Regions from separate parts of the Laedolimicola sp. genome, predicted to be linked through region 3. Evidence: riboswitches for the same ligand, from Rfam matches in the RefSeq annotation. Region 3 holds a riboswitch; each other region holds the start of a gene.
The links. Region 3 has a riboswitch for cobalamin ahead of ACTRC3_RS00160 (sirohydrochlorin cobaltochelatase). Riboswitches for the same ligand answer to the same signal wherever they lie in the genome.
Positions count from the first base shown of each region.

Region 1 (4,526 bases), on a different contig from region 3:
TAAAAATAAGCGGAAAATACTGTCCACCACCATGATGGACAGGGCGATCATTCCCGCCACAATCAGTGTCTGAATAATATAATAGGAAGTCATTCCGTCGGAACGGATGACAGAGTGGGCGATGCGGAACATGCCCGCGCCCGGCACCAGCGGTAAGATGCCCGGGATGACGAAAATCGTGACCGGAGCCTTCAGGACCCTTGCGAAAATCTGGCCGCAGAGGGAGACGAGACAGCCGGACAGAAAGGTGGACATGGCCACAGACAGATTGATTCCGATGAGAAACAGATAGATCCACCAGCCCACCGCGCCGGTGAAACCGGCCCAGATGATATATTTGCGCGGTACGTGCAGCAGAAAAGAAAAGGCCACAACGGAAAAAAACGCGCCGATAACCTGTATCAGCATAAAACCTCCTTACTGAATGAAACGAAGTCCGATGACAATACCCATAGCTACAGAGGCGGCGACCACAAAGGCCTCCATCATCCGGGCGGAGCCGGAGATATAATCCCCGTGCAGGGTGTCAAAGACCGCGTTGGTGATGGCTACGCCGGGAACCAGGGGCATAATGGCCGCGATGATGATGGAATCCAGGTTCCCTATAATAGGAAGAAACTTCAGAAGTCCGCCTGCGAACAGTGAGATTACCACAGCGCTCAGCAGGATTCCGAAGAAGGAGGGCAGCTTCATGCAGCTGCACAGATACAGGCAGATGGCCATGAAAAATCCGGCCACACCCGCCACAAAGGCCTCCTGCCAGGTTCCGCCGTAGGTCAGTGCAAAGGCCGCGGCCACGCCTGCGTTGGCCAGCAGAAAAGCCTGGGGCGGATGCGGTTCCTTTTTCAGCTTTTTAATCTTCCGGAAGGCTTCCTCCAGTTCCAGCTCCCCGCCGCAGAGTCCTCTGGAAATACTGTTAATTTCGTCGATGATACTCAGGTTCGTGCCACGGCTGTGAATCCGGCGGGTCACCGTCATGGACTGGATGGACGGGTCGTCCAGAGTGACCAGAAATCCGGTCACCATCACGAAGGCCTCGGCGGTCTTCAGTCCCGACAGCTCCAGCATCCGCTGCATGGTATCCTCCACCCGGTAAGTCTCAGCCCCGTTGGCCAGCATCAGCTCCCCCGCCATGACGGCGGTGTCGAGCAAAAGTTTGTAATCCATTTGTCTGATTTCCTTATACCTGATTTTGTATTGAGAATAATCTATGCCCATTATACCTATGTAAGAGAAGCGGGTCAAGGAAAGTATGGACAGAAAGAGAAATAATTCCTGTTTCCGAAAGGACAGGCTGAATTACCGGAAGACAAAAAATGGAAAAATCTTGACAGATATAGAGGAATCAAGTAAAATAAACGGGCATAGTGTTGTCAGTCGCGTACGGCGGCTGATAAAGAATAGAGAATCATGTGGAAATCATGGACGGTACCGCCACTGTATACATAAAGAACGATCCTTAGATGAAAGTCCGCCATTGGGGTAAACCTGAGAAGGCGAGGAGAGTTCGCTGGGCTTCTTCCCTGAATATGTGAGTCAGGAGAACTGCTATGCAGCAACCTTAGCGAACGATCTATTTGCGAAGGCTTATTTCCCATGTAAAATCGGTCATGGATGCAAAAGTATCCATGGCTTTTTTATTGCTGAAACGGAGGAAAACAGTGAAAAAGAACAGGCTCGTATCCAGACTTATCCAGATGTGCGTAGTGCTGATAGGCATTTCCTTTCTGACCTTTTTATTAACATACCTTGCGCCGGGCGATCCGGCCACAGCTATGTATGATTCCCTGGGAATTACCCCGAGTCCGGAAATGCTGGAGCAGGCCAGGCAGTCCATGGGACTGGACAAACCCTTTTTACAGCAATATGTGGACTGGATAGGCGGTATTTTTCACGGAGATTTTGGAACCTCCTTCAGTAAAAGCGCCCCGGTACTGGAGCTGCTGATGAAAAGGCTGCCGGCAACGTTCCGGCTGGCCCTGTTTTCCCTGGGGCTGATGTTAATTGTTTCGGTTCCCCTTGGAATTCTTTCAGCGGTCAGACAGGACGGGATAGCGGATTATATCGTTCGCTTTCTTTCTTTCCTGGGTATTTCACTTCCGGGCTTCCTGATTGGCCTGATCTTATTATATGTCTTCGCTTTGAAGCTGGGACTGGTAAAGGTGGCGAGCAGCTCCGTCGGAATGGAACAGATGCTGCTGCCGGGGATTACGCTGGCCATTGCCATGGCCTCCAAATATTCCAGACAGGTGCGCACGGCGGTATTGGAGGAGCTGCACCAGGATTACGTGACAGGCGCGAGAGCCCGGGGAATGAATCAGTGGGAAATACTGTTCCGCCAGGTTCTTCCCAACGCCATGCTCCCGCTGGTTACCATGCTGGGGCTATCCTTTGGATCGCTTCTCGGAGGAACCTCGGTGGTGGAGATTATTTTTTCCTATCCGGGACTGGGTATCCTGGCGGTGGGAGCGGTGAAAGCGCGGGATTATCCGTTGATCCAGGGCTTCGTATTGTGGATAGCCCTGATCTATATGGTGGTAAACCTGTTGGTGGATATATCCTATCATTACATTGATCCGAGGACCAGGGAGGGGGAGAACGGATGAAAAAGAATACAAGATTTGCGGTGCTTTCCATTCTGGTTTTCCTTATTCTGGCAGTGGCGTTCCTGGCGGACAAAATCGTTCCCTACGATCCGTTGAGCGCGTCACTGAGCGACGCATTCCAGGCGCCCGGAAAAGATCACTATTTCGGAACCGACGCGCTGGGGCGGGACGTGTTCTCCCGGGTGATCTGCGGGGCGACCACCAGTGTATACAGCGTACTGATTCTGGTGGCGGTAATCCTGGTTGTGGGTACCTTTCTTGGAATCATAGCCGGGTATTTCGGCGGAGTGGCAGACGCGGTAATCATGAGAGTGGGCGATATGATGATCGCCTTCCCGGATCTGATTCTGGCCATGGCAATCGCGGGAATTCTCGGGCCAAGCCTGAAAAATTCCATGATTGCAATCGCGGCGGTAAGCTGGACCAGATATGCCAGACTATCCAGAAGCCTGGTGCTGAAGATACGGAACAGGACTTATATATCCGCGGCGGAAATCTCAGGATCCAGACACAGCAGAATCCTGATGAGATATATGCTGCCCAACGCGCTTCCTACGATGATCATTACGGCAGCGACGGATATCGGCACCATCATGCTGTCGCTGGCAAGCCTGTCCTTCCTTGGCTTTGGAATCCAGCCCCCCACACCGGAATGGGGATATATGCTGAGCGAGGGAAGAACCTATATACTGAGCAGCCCGTGGCTGCTGTTTTGTCCGGGACTTGCGGTCTTTATTACGGTAGTCATCTTTAATCTCTGGGGTGACTGTATTAGAGATATGATAGATCCAAATGCAACAGAAAAACGAAGAAAGAAGAGGAGAAAGAGAAGATGAACGGAAAAAAACTGATTGCCCTTGCCCTTAGCCTGTGCCTTGCGGGCAGTATCACAGCATGCGGCGGCAGCGCAGGAACAGAGCAGAAAGCAGTGTCAGACGGAGGAAGCGCGAAAACACAGCTAAATGTGGCGACAGAGTTGACCAGCGCAACCCTGGATCCGGCAGATGACTGGAACAGCTGGTTTGTAATGCGCTGGGGCGCGCTGGAAACCCTGACCCGTTTTGAGGACGACGGCACCGTGTCGCCGTGGCTGGCAGAAGACTGGTCTGTAGCGGACGATCAGCTGACCTGGACCATAAAGCTGAAAGAAAATGTAACCTTCTCCAATGGAGAATCGATGACGGCGACAAAGGTTCAGGAATCCCTGGAGAGATTATTTGAGGTGACAGATCCCAATAAGGGCGGAAATGGAAACCCCTGGAATTATTTCACATATGACAGTATCAGCGCAGACGATGAAGCCTGGACTGTGACGATTGTAACAAGTGAGCCGACCGTAGACCTGCCGGGCTGCCTTGCGTATCCCTGGTATGGCATTATCGATGTGGCTGGCTCTGCGGATCGCGATATCGCTGCGGACGGACCGATTTGTACAGGACCCTATTGCTTTGTATCCAACGATCCGGAGCATGATATCCAGCTGGTAAAAAATGACAATTACTGGGACGGTGAAGTACCCTTTGAGACAGTCAATGTCATGAAGCTTGGGGAGGCTTCTGCCCGCGCAATGGCCCTGCAGGACGGTTCTGCAGACATGGGAATCAACATTGCGGCGTCTGACAGAGCGGTTCTGGAGAATGCGGATACCTATCAGATTGACGTCACCGGTGGAAACCGTGTGTGCAACTGGTTTATCAATTTTGACGGAGTGCTGGGCAATGATACCCTGAGAAAAGCGGTGATGACGGCAATTGACGGTCAGACCGTGTGCGATGTATCCACAGGCGGCTCCTATACTTACACCAATAATACGCCGGTACCCGGCTATGATTTGGATAACCCGTACAGCTACGATCCGGAGGCAGCTAAGACTATGCTGGACGAGGCCGGTATCGTAGACGGCGATGGAGACGGATACCG
Region 1 covers NZ_JBOKYU010000056.1:4,156-8,681, forward strand. The annotation lists gene ACTRC3_RS10555 (threonine/serine exporter family protein) at 1-408, opposite strand, end outside; gene ACTRC3_RS10560 (threonine/serine exporter family protein) at 418-1,167, opposite strand; cobalamin riboswitch at 1,349-1,567, shown strand; gene nikB (nickel ABC transporter permease) at 1,662-2,606, shown strand; gene nikC (nickel transporter permease) at 2,603-3,442, shown strand; gene ACTRC3_RS10575 (ABC transporter substrate-binding protein) at 3,439-4,526, shown strand, end outside.
Region 1: it holds a riboswitch for cobalamin, as region 3 does, so the genes downstream of both, nikB (nickel ABC transporter permease) here and ACTRC3_RS00160 (sirohydrochlorin cobaltochelatase) in region 3, are expected to answer to the same signal.

Region 2 (4,526 bases), on a different contig from region 3:
TACGACATCAGCTTTCTGGTAAAGGAATGCTACGGCGAGGAGGCGGAGCCGCTTCTTCCGCGCCTTACGAAGTTTTTCCAGATTCTGTATCAGAACCATTATATCGGATACAGTACTCCGCTGGAGAAAAAGAAACAAGCATAGAGATCAGGAAATATTAAGAATTGGCAGCAGTCCTTCCTCCCGGAGGGCTGTTGCCTTTTTCTTTGGAAACGGGTAAAATAGATATCAGATAAAATGGACGGCGGCAGCGAAGGGACGGAATCCATGGCGGGACGGAAAAGATCTTTTTACAGGGAAATGATAAAATACATTCAGATAAGTATTCTGGCAGTTCTCATGGCGCTCCTTGTAGGCGGCGCATTGTGGGCGGCGGAAGGCTTTTCTGCGCCCGGGAAAAGCGCGGAGGCTTTGGCGGATGCAGGGATGGATTCCCTGGAAAATGCGGACACTGAGAAAACAGGAAAGCTGTCAGTGGAAGTACCGACCGTACATGTGTTGACGCCGTCCGGAAAATCAGAAGCCTCTGAAGCTTGGGCAGAGGAATCGGAAGGTGCAGAAGCCTCGGATGGAGAGAACCGGAAAGAGGATGTTGCCTTATTGTTTGCAGGCGACCTGTTTCTGACTGATGTTTTACAGGAAAAATACGAGCGAAATGGCATTTCTGCAGCGGCCACATCAGATTTGCTTTCCATTACCCGCGGCGCCGATATCTTCATGCTGAATCAGGAATTTCCTTTTGGAACTACCGGTGAGGCAATGGAAGATAAGCAATATACCTTCCGGGTGGATCCCAAATATGCATCTGTATTACCGGAGCTGGGGGCAGATATCGTGACCCTGGCCAATAATCATATGCTGGATTTCGGCAGAGGGCCGCTTGCCGAGACATTAACGGCACTGGACGGAGCGGGCATTCTCCATGTGGGAGCAGGGCAGAACCTGGAGGAGGCAAAGGCTCTGAAAACCATGGAGGCAGGCGGACGGGTCATTGGCTTTCTGGGAGCCACCCGTGTGATTCCGGAGCATTCCTGGACTGCGTCTCAGAGCAATTCCGGTCTCTTTACCACCTATGATCCGACGAAGCTTCTGGGGGAGATACAGGCGGCGAAGCAGCAGTGCGACTATGTAGTGGTCTATGTCCATTGGGGAATCGAGCGGAACACAGAGCCGGAGGAGTATCAGAAGTCCTTGGCCCGCCAGTATATCGACGCCGGGGCAGACGCTGTAATTGGCGCGCACCCCCATGTGCTGCAGGGGATTGAATATTATCAGGGAAAACCGATTTTTTATAGCCTGGGCAATTTTATTTTCGCGAACCGGACCTACGAAACCATGATGGCAGAGCTGACCATTACAGACGACGGCATAGAGGTAAGGGTGATTCCCTGTGTCAGTACGGCCAACCAGATGGGACTGATGGATGGCAGTGAGCGGGCAGCCTTCTATGGAAATCTGCAGGGGCTGTGCTTCGGCGGCGTTACGATAGGGGAAGATGGAAGCGTCAGGGAGTAAGAAAAAAAGATGTATAAATTATCAGAAAAATATAAAAAATACGTGAAAAATAAAGAAATTAAAAATTTTGAAAAAAACACTTGCATTTCCCCTTGTCTTATTATATACTAAACAAGTCGCAAGCGAGCGGCACAAAAGAATAAGGAAATGGTCGATTGGTCAAGCGGTTAAGACGTCGCCCTCTCACGGCGAAAACAGGGGTTCGATTCCCCTATCGACTGCTGAAAAGCTTCTGGTTATCCAGGAGCTTTTTGTTTTATGCAACAGGAAATTCCTATGGAATCCCCTGTTACATAAAAAATATTATCGCACTGTGGAGAAGTGGAAGAAACTGGCATGGATTAACAATATTTGATGCTTGACAAGAAAAGAAAAAATATGTTATATATTTAACGGAGTGAGTGCCGACTAACAGAAATGTTGGGCCGGTGAAAAGGGAAACAGGTGTAAATCCTGTGCGGTGCCGCCGCTGTAAGCGCAAAGTTTCAGGGCCGTTTTCCTTCACTGTCCGTAAGGTACAGGAAATGGTACGGGACGGGAAGAAGGAAGACAAAAAAGGCCGGCGTAAGTCAGAAGACCTGCTTATTCTGCTTTTGCTGTCACGGTCCATGACATTTGCGAAAGATAGAGGGCGCAGTGCGTCCGGATGCCGAATACGGGTGCATCATCTGATCAGAAGTGATTGGGTGGTGCTTTTTTTATGGACGAATCATTTTACAGAACGAAGGAGAAGAAACATGAAGAAGAAAGTAGTAAGCGTACTCTTAAGTACCTGTCTCGCGGCAGGCCTGCTGGCAGGCTGTGGTTCCAAGGCAGCGGACACCACAACAGAGGAGAACACAGAGGCTGCCGAAAGCGCCGACGAGACAAAGGAGACTGCAGACGCAGACGACGCCTATGAGCCGGTTACCATTACCCTGAACCTGGAGCGTTCCGGACTGGGTGAGAACGTAGAGTACACCATCACCAAAATGCCCTCCGCTGTGGTAGCTTCCGGTGACCAGATGGCAGATTTTTTCTTTGATCTGGGATTGCAGGATCAGATGGCAGGCTATACCAAGGGCTTTTGCTGGAGTACGGCTTCCGAGTATCCGGCCCGCGATCAGGTTCCCCAGCTGATGAACCCGGGCGAAGGCCTGACAAATCTGTCCAAGGAAGAGCTGCTGGCAACCGGCTGCGATTTCCTGATGGGCTGGGATTCCACATTTTCCGATAAGAATTTCAACAAGGATTTCTGCGATGAGAATGGTATCGCCATGTATTTCCCGTATGTATGCACAGACAGCGCAACCTTTGCGGATCTGTATAAGGACTACGAAACTCTGGGCGAGATCTTCAAGGTGCAGGATCTGGCAGCTGAGAAGGTACAGGCTATGAAGGATACCCTGCAGGAGGTGCAGGACGCTCTGGGTGATGAGGCCTATGAGAATCCGGTAAAAGTATTTGCTTATGATTCCGGAGAGGATGTACCGTTTACCGCTTGCCAGGGCATGCCGGGCGACATCATCAAGAAGGCCGGCGGTATCTCCATCTTCGATGATATCGAAGCAGGCTGGGCAAAGCCCTCCTGGGAGGAAGTAGTAGAGCGTGATCCGGACGTGATTCTGATTCTGGAGTATACCGGAGACGATGTAGCAGAGAAGCGGGAGTTCCTGGAGACCAATGAATTCACCAAGGATCTGCGCGCCGTAAAGGAAGGCAGAATCTACTCCGTATGCTGCAGCGATATGCAGGGTAGCGCAGGAAGCGCCAACGCGGTTAAGACCATTGCAGAGCAGCTGTATCCGGATAAATTCTAACAGGGGGAAAGACAGGGGAGTGAAAGCTCCCCGTTTTTCTTGCTCATTCTATTTGTGTTCACGAAGGAGGAATCTATGAAAGGAACAGTAAAATCGGGCAAAGGCCGCTTCCTTGTGACGCTGCTGCTGGTATTGCTGCTGATTGCCGCGGTATTGACCATATCCGTAACCATCGGCGCAGTGAACGTCTCAGCAGGCGATATTGGAAAAATTCTGGTAAATAAAATCTCTGGGAAGGATATCTTTCGAATTGCCTGGGAGGGCAAGACGGAAAATATCATCTGGAATATCCGGTTTCCCCGCGTGCTGATGGCCTTTATCGTAGGTGCGGGACTGGCGCTGTGCGGCGTCCTGATGCAGGCGCTGACCAAGAATCCCCTGGCAGATCCCTATGTACTGGGTATCTCCTCCGGAGCTTCTGCCGGAGCAGTCTGTGCCATCCTGCTTGGTTGGTTCAGCTTTATGGGCGGATATTCCGTTATCTTTGGCGCTACCATGGGAGCGGCTGTCTCCATCTGTCTGTCTTTAAGTATCGCCTCCATTCATGGCCGGATTACCTCGACGCAGCTGGTGCTGGCGGGTATCGCGACTTCCGCCCTGTTTTCAGCCTTTACCAATCTGATGGTATACGGAATCAATACGGGATCGGATAAGACGAAGATGGCGCTCTATTGGATGGTAGGATCCTTAAGCGGAGCCACCTGGAGCAAGCTGAGATATGTGGTGGTGGTTGGCGTTGTGGTAATCGTGGTCATTTTCCTGTTCGCGAAGGAGCTGGATGTATTGCTTCTGGGCGACGACGTGGCGGAAACTCTGGGTGTGGATACCCGTAAAATGAAACTGGTTATTATTGCGGCTTCCACGATCCTGACCGGCGTTGTGGTATCCGTCAGCGGCGTTATCGGATTTGTGGGACTGGTTGTACCCCATATTATGCGAAGCTTTGTGGGATCCGGACACAGACGGCTGATCCCCATGGCGATTCTGGGAGGAGGACTCTTCACAATGCTTACCGATCTGATTTCACGCACCATCATTGCTCCGTCTGAATTGCCCATAGGCGTGGTGGCGGCCTTTTTCGGCGCGCCCTTCTTCCTGTATCTGATTCGCCGGGGCAATATGGGAAAAAAGTAGAGGAGGCAGAGTATGAGTTTACAGGTAAAAAATCTGGATTATCAGATAGACGGAAAAAGCATTCTGGAACAAATCTGC
Region 2 covers NZ_JBOKYU010000010.1:40,777-45,302, reverse strand. The annotation lists gene ACTRC3_RS04380 (PqqD family protein) at 1-144, shown strand, start outside; gene ACTRC3_RS04375 (CapA family protein) at 301-1,515, shown strand; tRNA gene ACTRC3_RS04370 (tRNA-Glu) at 1,665-1,736, shown strand; cobalamin riboswitch at 1,898-2,115, shown strand; gene ACTRC3_RS04365 (ABC transporter substrate-binding protein) at 2,253-3,314, shown strand; gene ACTRC3_RS04360 (FecCD family ABC transporter permease) at 3,390-4,448, shown strand; gene ACTRC3_RS04355 (ABC transporter ATP-binding protein) at 4,461-4,526, shown strand, end outside.
Region 2: it holds a riboswitch for cobalamin, as region 3 does, so the genes downstream of both, ACTRC3_RS04365 (ABC transporter substrate-binding protein) here and ACTRC3_RS00160 (sirohydrochlorin cobaltochelatase) in region 3, are expected to answer to the same signal.

Region 3 (4,526 bases):
GCGATTCCCTATAATTTCTACGCGATTCTGACTATCGTTATGATGATTACGATAGCAATTCTGAACATTGATTTCGGTTCCATGAAGGTCCATGAGGACAACGCAAAGAAGGGCGACCTGTTTACTACGCCGGACAGACCTTACGGCAACGCAGAAGGCCTGGATAACGTGGGAAATGGTTCCGTAAAGGATTTGCTGATTCCGATTCTTTCCCTGATCATCTGCTGTGTTATCGGCATGATTTACACCGGCGGCTTCTTTGACGGCGCGGACTTCGTGACCGCCTTCTCCAACAGTGATGCGTCCATCGGTCTGGCCATCGGAAGTGCTTTCGCCCTGGTCATCACGATTCTGCTGTATGTGAGCCGTAAGGTCCTGGGCTTCAAGGAGTGCATGAACTGCATTCCCGAGGGCTTCAAGGCCATGGTTCCGGCCATCATGATTCTGACCTTCGCCTGGACCCTGAAGGCCATGACAGACAGCCTGGGCGCCGCGGAGTTCGTGGCTAATCTGATTAAGAGCAGCTCTCAGGGTATGGTTGCTCTGCTTCCGGCTATTATTTTCCTGGTTGGATGCTTCCTGGCTTTTGCCACCGGAACCTCCTGGGGAACCTTTGGTATCCTGATTCCGATTGTGGTAGACGCGTTCCAGACCACCCATCCGGCGTTGATGACCGTGGCCATCTCTGCCTGCATGGCGGGCGCTGTCTGCGGCGACCACTGCTCCCCGATTTCCGATACGACCATTATGGCGTCTGCGGGAGCCCAGTGTAACCATGTAAACCATGTGTCCACCCAGCTTCCCTATGCGGTCAGTGTAGCAGTGATTTCCTTTATTACCTATATTGTGGCAGGATTTACCCAGTCTGCGCTGATTTCTCTGCCGGTAGGTATCATATTGCTGCTCGCTTATCTGTTATTTATGAAAAAACGGGCGAAATAATGCAAAAAGGAAGAAAAAATAGCGGAAAAACAGTTGATTATTTCAGAAAGACTGCTATAATGCTTGTGTAGGTTATGTGAAATCAAATAAGAAGCAGCTGGTGCCGTTAAAAAACGGAGAATAGGGAAGCAGGTGAGAGACCTGCGCGATCTCGTCACTGTATGCAGGAGCGGCTTATCATACGTCACTGAGCCATCGGGAAGACGATAAGCAGCGCTTGTACTGTAAGCCAGGAGACCTGCCAGACTGCGGCGCATGGAGTCGAAAGATTCCGGATCACGAGGATTGATAGTGCCAGATGGGGTATAGACACAGCTGTTCCGCGCAGCGCTGTTTTGCGTGGATGGGCGAACAGATGTAAAGCTGACGACTGAAAATCCGACGATCCACAGGATCGTCGGATTTTTTAGCAGATTCCTTCTGATCTTATGAATTTCATTTAACTGAAAAATTTTTGCAGGAGGAAAAGAAAATGAAAAAGAAACTTGTAACACTGTTATGTGTAACAACTCTGACAGCATCCATGCTGGCAGGCTGCGGCAGCAAGGCTGAGACGCCGGCTGCAGACACTACTACTACGGAAGAGACCACAGACGCTGCAGAGGAGACTGCAGACGACGCGGACGCAGATCAGGCTGCAGCTGACAACGTAGCAGCCCTGATTGACAAGATCTATGTTCAGGAGAGAACAGAGACCACAGACGCTGACTGTAAGGCAGCCAAGGAAGCATGGGACGCTCTGACAGACGCTCAGAAGGAGCTGGTAGAGGGCGAGAACGCTGACCCGGATTACTTCGGACGCGACACCGGAGACGCTTCCAAGGATGATCCGAGAAACCAGGACGAGATCGGCGAGAACGAGCTGCTGGTAGTAAGCTTTGGTACTTCCTTCAATGACAGCCGTGTAGCTGATATCAAGGGTATCGAGGACGCTCTGGCAGAGGCAAATCCGGACTGGTCCGTAAGACGTGCCTTTACCGCACAGATCATCATCAACCATATCCAGGCCCGCGACGGCGAGGCAATTGACAACATGGATCAGGCTCTGGATCGCGCAGTTGCCAACGGCGTAAAGAACCTGGTAGTACAGCCGACCCATCTGATGCACGGCGCTGAGTACGACGAGCTGATGGAGGCGGTAGACGCATACAAGGATAAATTTGAGTCTGTAAAGGTAGCTGAGCCGCTTCTGGGCGAGGTTGGAGCAGACGCTTCCGCAGTCAACGCAGACAAGAAGGCTGTTGCCGAGGCTATTACTGCTGAGGCTGTAAAGACGGCTGGTTTCGATACTCTGGACGCAGCAAAAGAGGATGGCGTGGCATTTGTATTCATGGGTCATGGTACCTCCCATACCGCAAAGATTTCCTATAGCCAGATGCAGGCACAGATGAAGGATCTGGGATATGAGAACGTATTTATCGGAACCGTAGAGGGCGAGCCGGAAGATACTGCATGTGAGAATGTGATTAACGCAGTTGCAGAGGCCGGTTACACCAAGGTTGTACTTCGTCCGCTGATGGTAGTTGCAGGCGACCATGCAAACAACGACATGGCAGGCGACGATGACGATTCCTGGAAGAGCATGTTCAACGCATCCGGCAAGTTCGAGAGCGTAGACTGCCAGATCGCAGGTCTGGGCGAGATCGAGGCAATCCAGAATCTCTATGTTGCTCATACCGCAGAGGCTATGAAATAAGTAAGGATAAAGGACAAGAAAAGAAATGAAGAAGAAAATCATCGCGTTAATGGGAATGGCAGTCTTAAGCTGCACACTGGTGATGGGCTGCGGCAGCAAGGCGGAGACGCCGGCTGCAGAGACTACCACAGAAGCGGAAAGCTCCGATGAGAAAACTGCCAAGACAGAAGAAACGGCGGAGCCGGAAAAGGCTGACGCAGAAGAAGCTGCAGCAGCGGCACTGGAGGACGGCGTTTACACCGCAGATTTCAATACAGACAGCAGTATGTTCCATGTAAATGAATTTTACGAGGGAAAGGGAACGCTGACCGTAAAGGACGGACAGATGACCATTCATGTGGTTATGCCTTCCAAGAACATTGTGAATCTGTATGAAGGTCTGGCAGAGGATGCCCAGAAGGACGGCGCAGAGCTTCTGCAGCCGACCGTAGAGACCGTAGATTTCGGCGATGGTACAGAACCGGAGGAGGCCAATGCCTTCGACGTACCGGTTCCCGCACTGGACGAGGAATTCGACCTGGCGCTGATCGGAACCAAGGGCGTATGGTACGACCATAAGGTCAGCGTATCCAATCCGGAGCTTCTTCAGGACTAGGCTTTAGAAAAAGCGAACAATAACATGCAGGGGCTGTTGTAGAATGTGCAGAACGTTTTGCGGCAGCCCCCTTGTTCCAATTATAGGAAATTCAAATAGAAGGAGTAAGACAATGACAATCGAGGATTTACAGCTGGCGGACGGTAATTATACGGTAGAAGTGGCCATGGAGGGCGGCAGCGGCCGGGCCACTATTGAGTCACCTGCCGCGTTGTCCGTGGAGGACGGACAGGCTGTGGCCCAGATTACCTGGAGCAGCAATCACTACGACTATATGATCGTGGGCGGCGAGAAGTATCTTCCGGTGAGTACAGACGAGCATTCGGTTTTTGAAATTCCGGTGGAGGTCTTTGACGAGGGGATCGATGTGATTGGCGATACGACGGCCATGAGTACGCCCCATGAGGTAGAATATACGCTGACCTTTGCGTCAGATTCTATTCAGGGAGAGAATGGCGGCAGCACGGGAGGAGCGGGCTCCACTACGGCGGCAGCAGGTATTGTGATAATTGCGGTAGCGGCAGCGATTGCGGCGACTGTGATGCGGAAGAAGAGGAATACAAAGGCATGAAAAAGAAACTGATGGCACTTCTTCTGTGCCTGGCTATGTGTCTGGGACTTACGGCCTGTGGAGCAGGCGGTTCCGGCACGGCAGAGAACAGCACGGATATCAGTGACGAGCTGACTTATACGGACAGCACGAAGCTGGAATACGCGCAGAAATTTACCATTGACAATTATGAGGGCGGCTATTCACTGATAACCATCACGGACGGCGGACGCTTCCTGGTGGTTCCTGAGGATAAGGAAGCGCCGGAGGATCTGGCGAAGGATATCACGGTACTTCAGCAGCCCATTCAGAATATATATCTGGTGGCTTCGGCGGTCATGGACATGTTCGTATCCCTGGACGCCCTGGACAGTATTCGCTTCAGCGGCACCAAAGCCGACGGCTGGTATATCGATGCGGCGAAGGCAGCCATGGAGAATGGCGACATTCTCTATGCAGGCAAATATTCTGCGCCGGATTATGAGCAGATTCTGGCGGAAAATTGCGGCCTGGCCATCGAGAACACCATGATTTCCCATACGCCGGAGGTGCAGGAGCAGCTGGATAAATTCGGAATTCCGGTGCTGATAGATCATTCCAGCTATGAGCCGAACCCCTTAGGCAGGACCGAGTGGGTGAAGCTCTACGGCCTGCTGACCGGCCATGAGGAAGAGGCTGAGGCGGCCTTTGCCAGTGAGGCGGATGCTTTTAAGGCCATCAGCGGCGAAGAAGCCACAGGCAAG
Region 3 covers NZ_JBOKYU010000001.1:30,678-35,203, reverse strand. The annotation lists gene ACTRC3_RS00165 (Na+/H+ antiporter NhaC family protein) at 1-942, shown strand, start outside; cobalamin riboswitch at 1,025-1,202, shown strand; gene ACTRC3_RS00160 (sirohydrochlorin cobaltochelatase) at 1,415-2,638, shown strand; gene ACTRC3_RS00155 (hypothetical protein) at 2,664-3,233, shown strand; gene ACTRC3_RS00150 (hypothetical protein) at 3,346-3,804, shown strand; gene ACTRC3_RS00145 (ABC transporter substrate-binding protein) at 3,801-4,526, shown strand, end outside.

Region 4 (4,526 bases), on a different contig from region 3:
CGTCCTTCATACCCACGCAGCTGATGACCGTAGCGCAGCTTTCCGCGCGGTCATACTTTTTCATCAGCTCCAGGATGCGGCCAATGCTGCCACCTGCCTTCATGATGACCACGTTGTCATAGTGGGCGATGGCCTCCTCCACCTGCTGCTCCGCACGGACGGAGGGCACGATCACCAGGGACTCATTTCCCTCCATCAGCGGTAACCGGGCCGCAGCCGCTCCGCTGCAGAAGGATGGAATACCCGGGATAATCTCCGTTTCAAAGCCATGCTCTGCCACATACTGGTTCACATACATGTAAGTGCTGTATACCGAGACGTCGCCCAGGGTAATCATAGCGATATTCTTTCCCCGGGAAAGCTCTGCGGTCAGCTGCTCGCAGGCCGCTGCTCTGCACTTCTTCCGCTCCTCCTTATCCTTTGCCATCCGGAAAATGACTTCCAGGAGGTGCTTATGCTCCAGTTCCACCACCGGGCGGATGATTTCCAGCGCCGTACTCTCTTCTCCGGCTTCTTTTACCGGAACGGCGATGATATCCGCTTCATCGAGAATCCGTTTTGCTTTCAGCGTCAACAGCTCCGGATCACCCGGACCCACGCCGATGCCGTATAATTTACCCTTCATCTATTTATTCTCCTCCTGCTCCTGGGCTGCCCGGGCGCGGTTCATGGCGTCCTCGGTCAGATCCTTTACGATTTCACTTGCGATCAGAAGTCCCGCTACGGACGGTACAAATGCGGTCGAACCCGGAATGTCACGGCGTTCAGTACATTTATGCTTGGCTCCCGGCGGGCAGATACAGTTGGTTCTGCAGCTGATGGACATGTCCTCGATGGGACGCACCGCCTTCTCCTTGGAGTAGACCACCTTCAGCTTTTTGATGCCGCGTTTTTTCAATTCGCGCCGCATGACTCTCGCCAGCGGACATACGCTGGTCTTATAGATATCCGCCACCTCGAACAGGAAGGGATTCAGCTTATTGCCCGCTCCCATGCTGCTGATCAGAGGCACGCCTGCCTTCTCACATTCCTCCACCAGAGAAATCTTCGCGGTGACTGTATCGATGGCGTCCACCACATAGGTGTACCGGCTGAAATCAAATTCATCCTTATTTTCCGGCAGGAAGAAGCAGAGATGTGTATTGACCTCCGCCTTCGGATTGATCTCCAGGATACGCTCCTTCATGACCTCGGCCTTGTACTTACCCACCGTCTTCCGGGTGGCAATAATCTGGCGGTTCAGGTTCGTCAGGCACACCTTATCGTCGTCGATGAGATCAAAGGCTCCCACGCCGCTTCTCGCCAGGGCCTCCACCACATAGCCGCCCACGCCGCCGATGCCGAAGACTGCCACCCTGGAATGCTCCAGAATCTCCATGGCTTCTTTTCCCAGTAAAAGTTCTGTTCTTGAAAACTGATTTAACATAATTTTCTCCTCATGCGCTTGCAAAACAAAAAGAGATCTGTATTTTATGACAGATCTCTCCCTATGATCAGCAGCGGATTTCATCCCATCGGCCGCCAACTATATCCGGAACCGCTTTCCACGGAAGCCTGTCCATTTCCCGCAAAGAGCAGGTAGCCTGGCTTGCAGACACGCTGCTTACAGTGACCGGATCGCTCAGGCCTTCCACCTGATTCCCCTGCTTTATGCATCATGCATACTCTCTGCGTTATACCTTAGTCAGTGTAGCATACAGACGGGCTTTCGTCAACAAAATATACCCTATAGGGTTTCCCTTTTAACAGGTTGCTCCTCCTGTCAGATGAAGCTGCGCATCCAGAATCTCCTGCTTTCTCTCCAGAATTTCATCAGACAGAAGCTGCTGCTCCACGTTATCGAAGCCGAGACGTTCGATGGTCGCAGCGAAACGTTCGCCGGTAATGCCCTGCTCCCGATACAGGAGAATCGCCTTTTCAATCACGTTTAAGGCTTCTTCCTTACTGGTGAACACCTTACGCAGCGCTTTTCCGTGATTGATTTTTTTGCCCCAGCGGCCGCCGATGTAAATCTTAAATCCGTACTGACCGTCTTCGATGGCGTCGAAACGGCATTGACCCACACAGCGGCCGCAATTGTTACAGATTTCTTTGTTAATCTCCAGAACGCCGTCCTTCACCTTTGCCGCGCCGATGGGACAGGCTGCCTCTACGCTGCACTTCTTACATCCGTTGCAGCTATCCTCGTCAAATTCGGGGATTCTCTGACCGATGATTCCCAAATCATTTAAATCCGGTTTTACACAATTGTTGGGGCAGCCGCCTACCGCAATCTTAAATTTGTGCGGCAGCTTTACCGTGTGATACCCCTCATAAAAACGGTGATGGATTTCCTCGGAAATGGCGAAGGAATCCAAAAGTCCATACTGGCAGGTGGTTCCCTTACAGGCTACAACCGGGCGTACCACAGAACCGGTTCCACCTGTAATTAGTCCTTCTCTGGCAATATATTCCTTGAATTCTTCGATTTTGTCGTAGGGAACGCCCTGTACCTCCACCGTCAGACGGGTGGTAAAGGTTATCACTCCGTTTCCGAATTTTTCCGCCGCTTCCGCAATGCATCTCTGCTGCGCAGCCGTTATCTTTCCATTGACGGTAATGATTCTTGCCGAGAAATTATCGGTTCCCTTATTGCTCAGAAATCCCATTGCCTTTACGCGCTTTTCATCTTCCTTGCTGATTGTTAATGTAGCCATTGTGTGCCTCCTTTTATTCTTCCTCTGTTAATTCTGTATGGAAGGTCATGCCGCCCTCCAGTACCTTTGTATCCGTATATCCGTAAGCCTTCAGACGGTTCTGCACCAGATAAGCCCGTTTTCCCTTGGAACATACCAAAAGCAGTTTTTCGTTCCTGCCAAGCCCGTCTGCCGGACCGTCCAGGCTGTTCAGATCCACATAGGGATACCCGTGCAGCGACGGTGTAATACCCGCATCCACGATCCGATAATTTTCTCCTTCTTCCGCATACTCTGCGGCCGTCATGCTGTCCAGCTCCCCGTTCAGCTTATTCAGCAGAATATTCACTGCATGCTGCAGCGGATGAATCGCAGTGGAGAAGGGCGGCGCGTACGCAAAATCCATGTACTGCAGATCCTCCAGGGTCGCTTTCATGGAAATCGCAGTCACCGCTATATCCGTCAGCTTATCCACCGCTCCCGTTCCCACAGTCTGCATACCAAGCAGCCTGTGGCTTTCCCGATCTGCAATCAGCTTTATGACAAATAAAGCTGCGCCCGGATAGTAATGTGCCTTATCGTCCACCACACAAATCACACTCTCTGCGTCATAGCCTGCTTCCCGCGCCGCCTGCTCCAGTAATCCGGTTCTTCCCATGCAGAAGCCGGCCAGCTTCGCCACGCCGGTTCCCAGCACGCCCGGATACTGCACTGTTTTCCCGGCAAGGTGCTGCGCCGCCGCGCGGCCCGCTATATTCGCTGTGGAACCCATGGGCGACCACTGGGGCTTTCCGGTAATCCGGTTCGTTACCATAGCGCAGTCGCCGACCGCGTAGATATCCGGATCATTTGTCTGCAACGCCTGATTTGTCAACAGAGCTCCTTTGAACATTTCCAGACCGGCGTCCTGCAAAAATTCCGTATTGGGACGGATTCCCATAGCCAGGATGCAGGCGTCCGCCTTCATGGCACGGCGGGAGGTTTTTACCTTTTCTACCTTCTCCTCCCCGAGAATTTCTTCCAGGCCCGTTCCGGTAAAACACATGACGCCCGCGTCCGCCAGCTTATTTTCCACATAATCCGCAATCTCCGGATCCAGGAAGCCCGGCAGAATATGGGGCGCGAAATCAATGACAGATACCTTCACATCCTTCGCCGCCAGATTTTCCGCGATTTCCAGTCCGATAAATCCACCGCCCACGATCACTGCCCGACGGATCTCTCCAGCCTCCACAGTCTGCCGAAGCATATCTGCGTCCTCCGGCGTTCTCATATAAAATACATTTTTCAGCTGCGTGCCCGGGCAATCCGGCTCGAAGGGACGCGCGCCCGTGGCAATCACCAGCTTATCATACGCATAGGCTTCGACTGCTCCCGTATCCAGATTCACAGCCTCCACAGTTTTCCCTTTTCGGTCTACTTTTGTCACTTCAGTCCGGATTTCCACCGGCACTCCGGTTACTTTTTCATAAGATTCCGGCGTATGCACCAGCAAATCCTTTTTTTCCCGGATCACGCCGCTCACATAATACGGAAGACCGCAGCCCGCATAGGAAATATCCTTTCCCTTTGTCAGGATCCGGATGTCCGCATTTCGATCTTCCCGCTTCAGCTTGGCTGCAGCCTTGGTTCCGGCTGCTACACCGCCCACTACAATGACCTTCATTTTTCTTCCCCTTTTCTGATACATTTTCGTTACTCTTACTATAGCACTTGCTTATCAATTTGAAAAATGATATTATTTTATTAAATCAATAGGTTTTATCTATACATCTGACAGAAAAGGGGATTTTACATGACCATTCGCCATCTTTCGATTTTTACCGCCGTCGCCGAATACGGCACCATGTG
Region 4 covers NZ_JBOKYU010000007.1:26,879-31,404, reverse strand. The annotation lists gene cobI (precorrin-2 C(20)-methyltransferase) at 1-625, opposite strand, end outside; gene ACTRC3_RS03365 (tRNA threonylcarbamoyladenosine dehydratase) at 626-1,426, opposite strand; cobalamin riboswitch at 1,557-1,684, opposite strand; gene ACTRC3_RS03360 (4Fe-4S binding protein) at 1,743-2,696, opposite strand; gene ACTRC3_RS03355 (FAD-dependent oxidoreductase) at 2,710-4,341, opposite strand; gene ACTRC3_RS03350 (LysR substrate-binding domain-containing protein) at 4,471-4,526, shown strand, end outside.
Region 4: it holds a riboswitch for cobalamin, as region 3 does, so the genes downstream of both, ACTRC3_RS03365 (tRNA threonylcarbamoyladenosine dehydratase) here and ACTRC3_RS00160 (sirohydrochlorin cobaltochelatase) in region 3, are expected to answer to the same signal.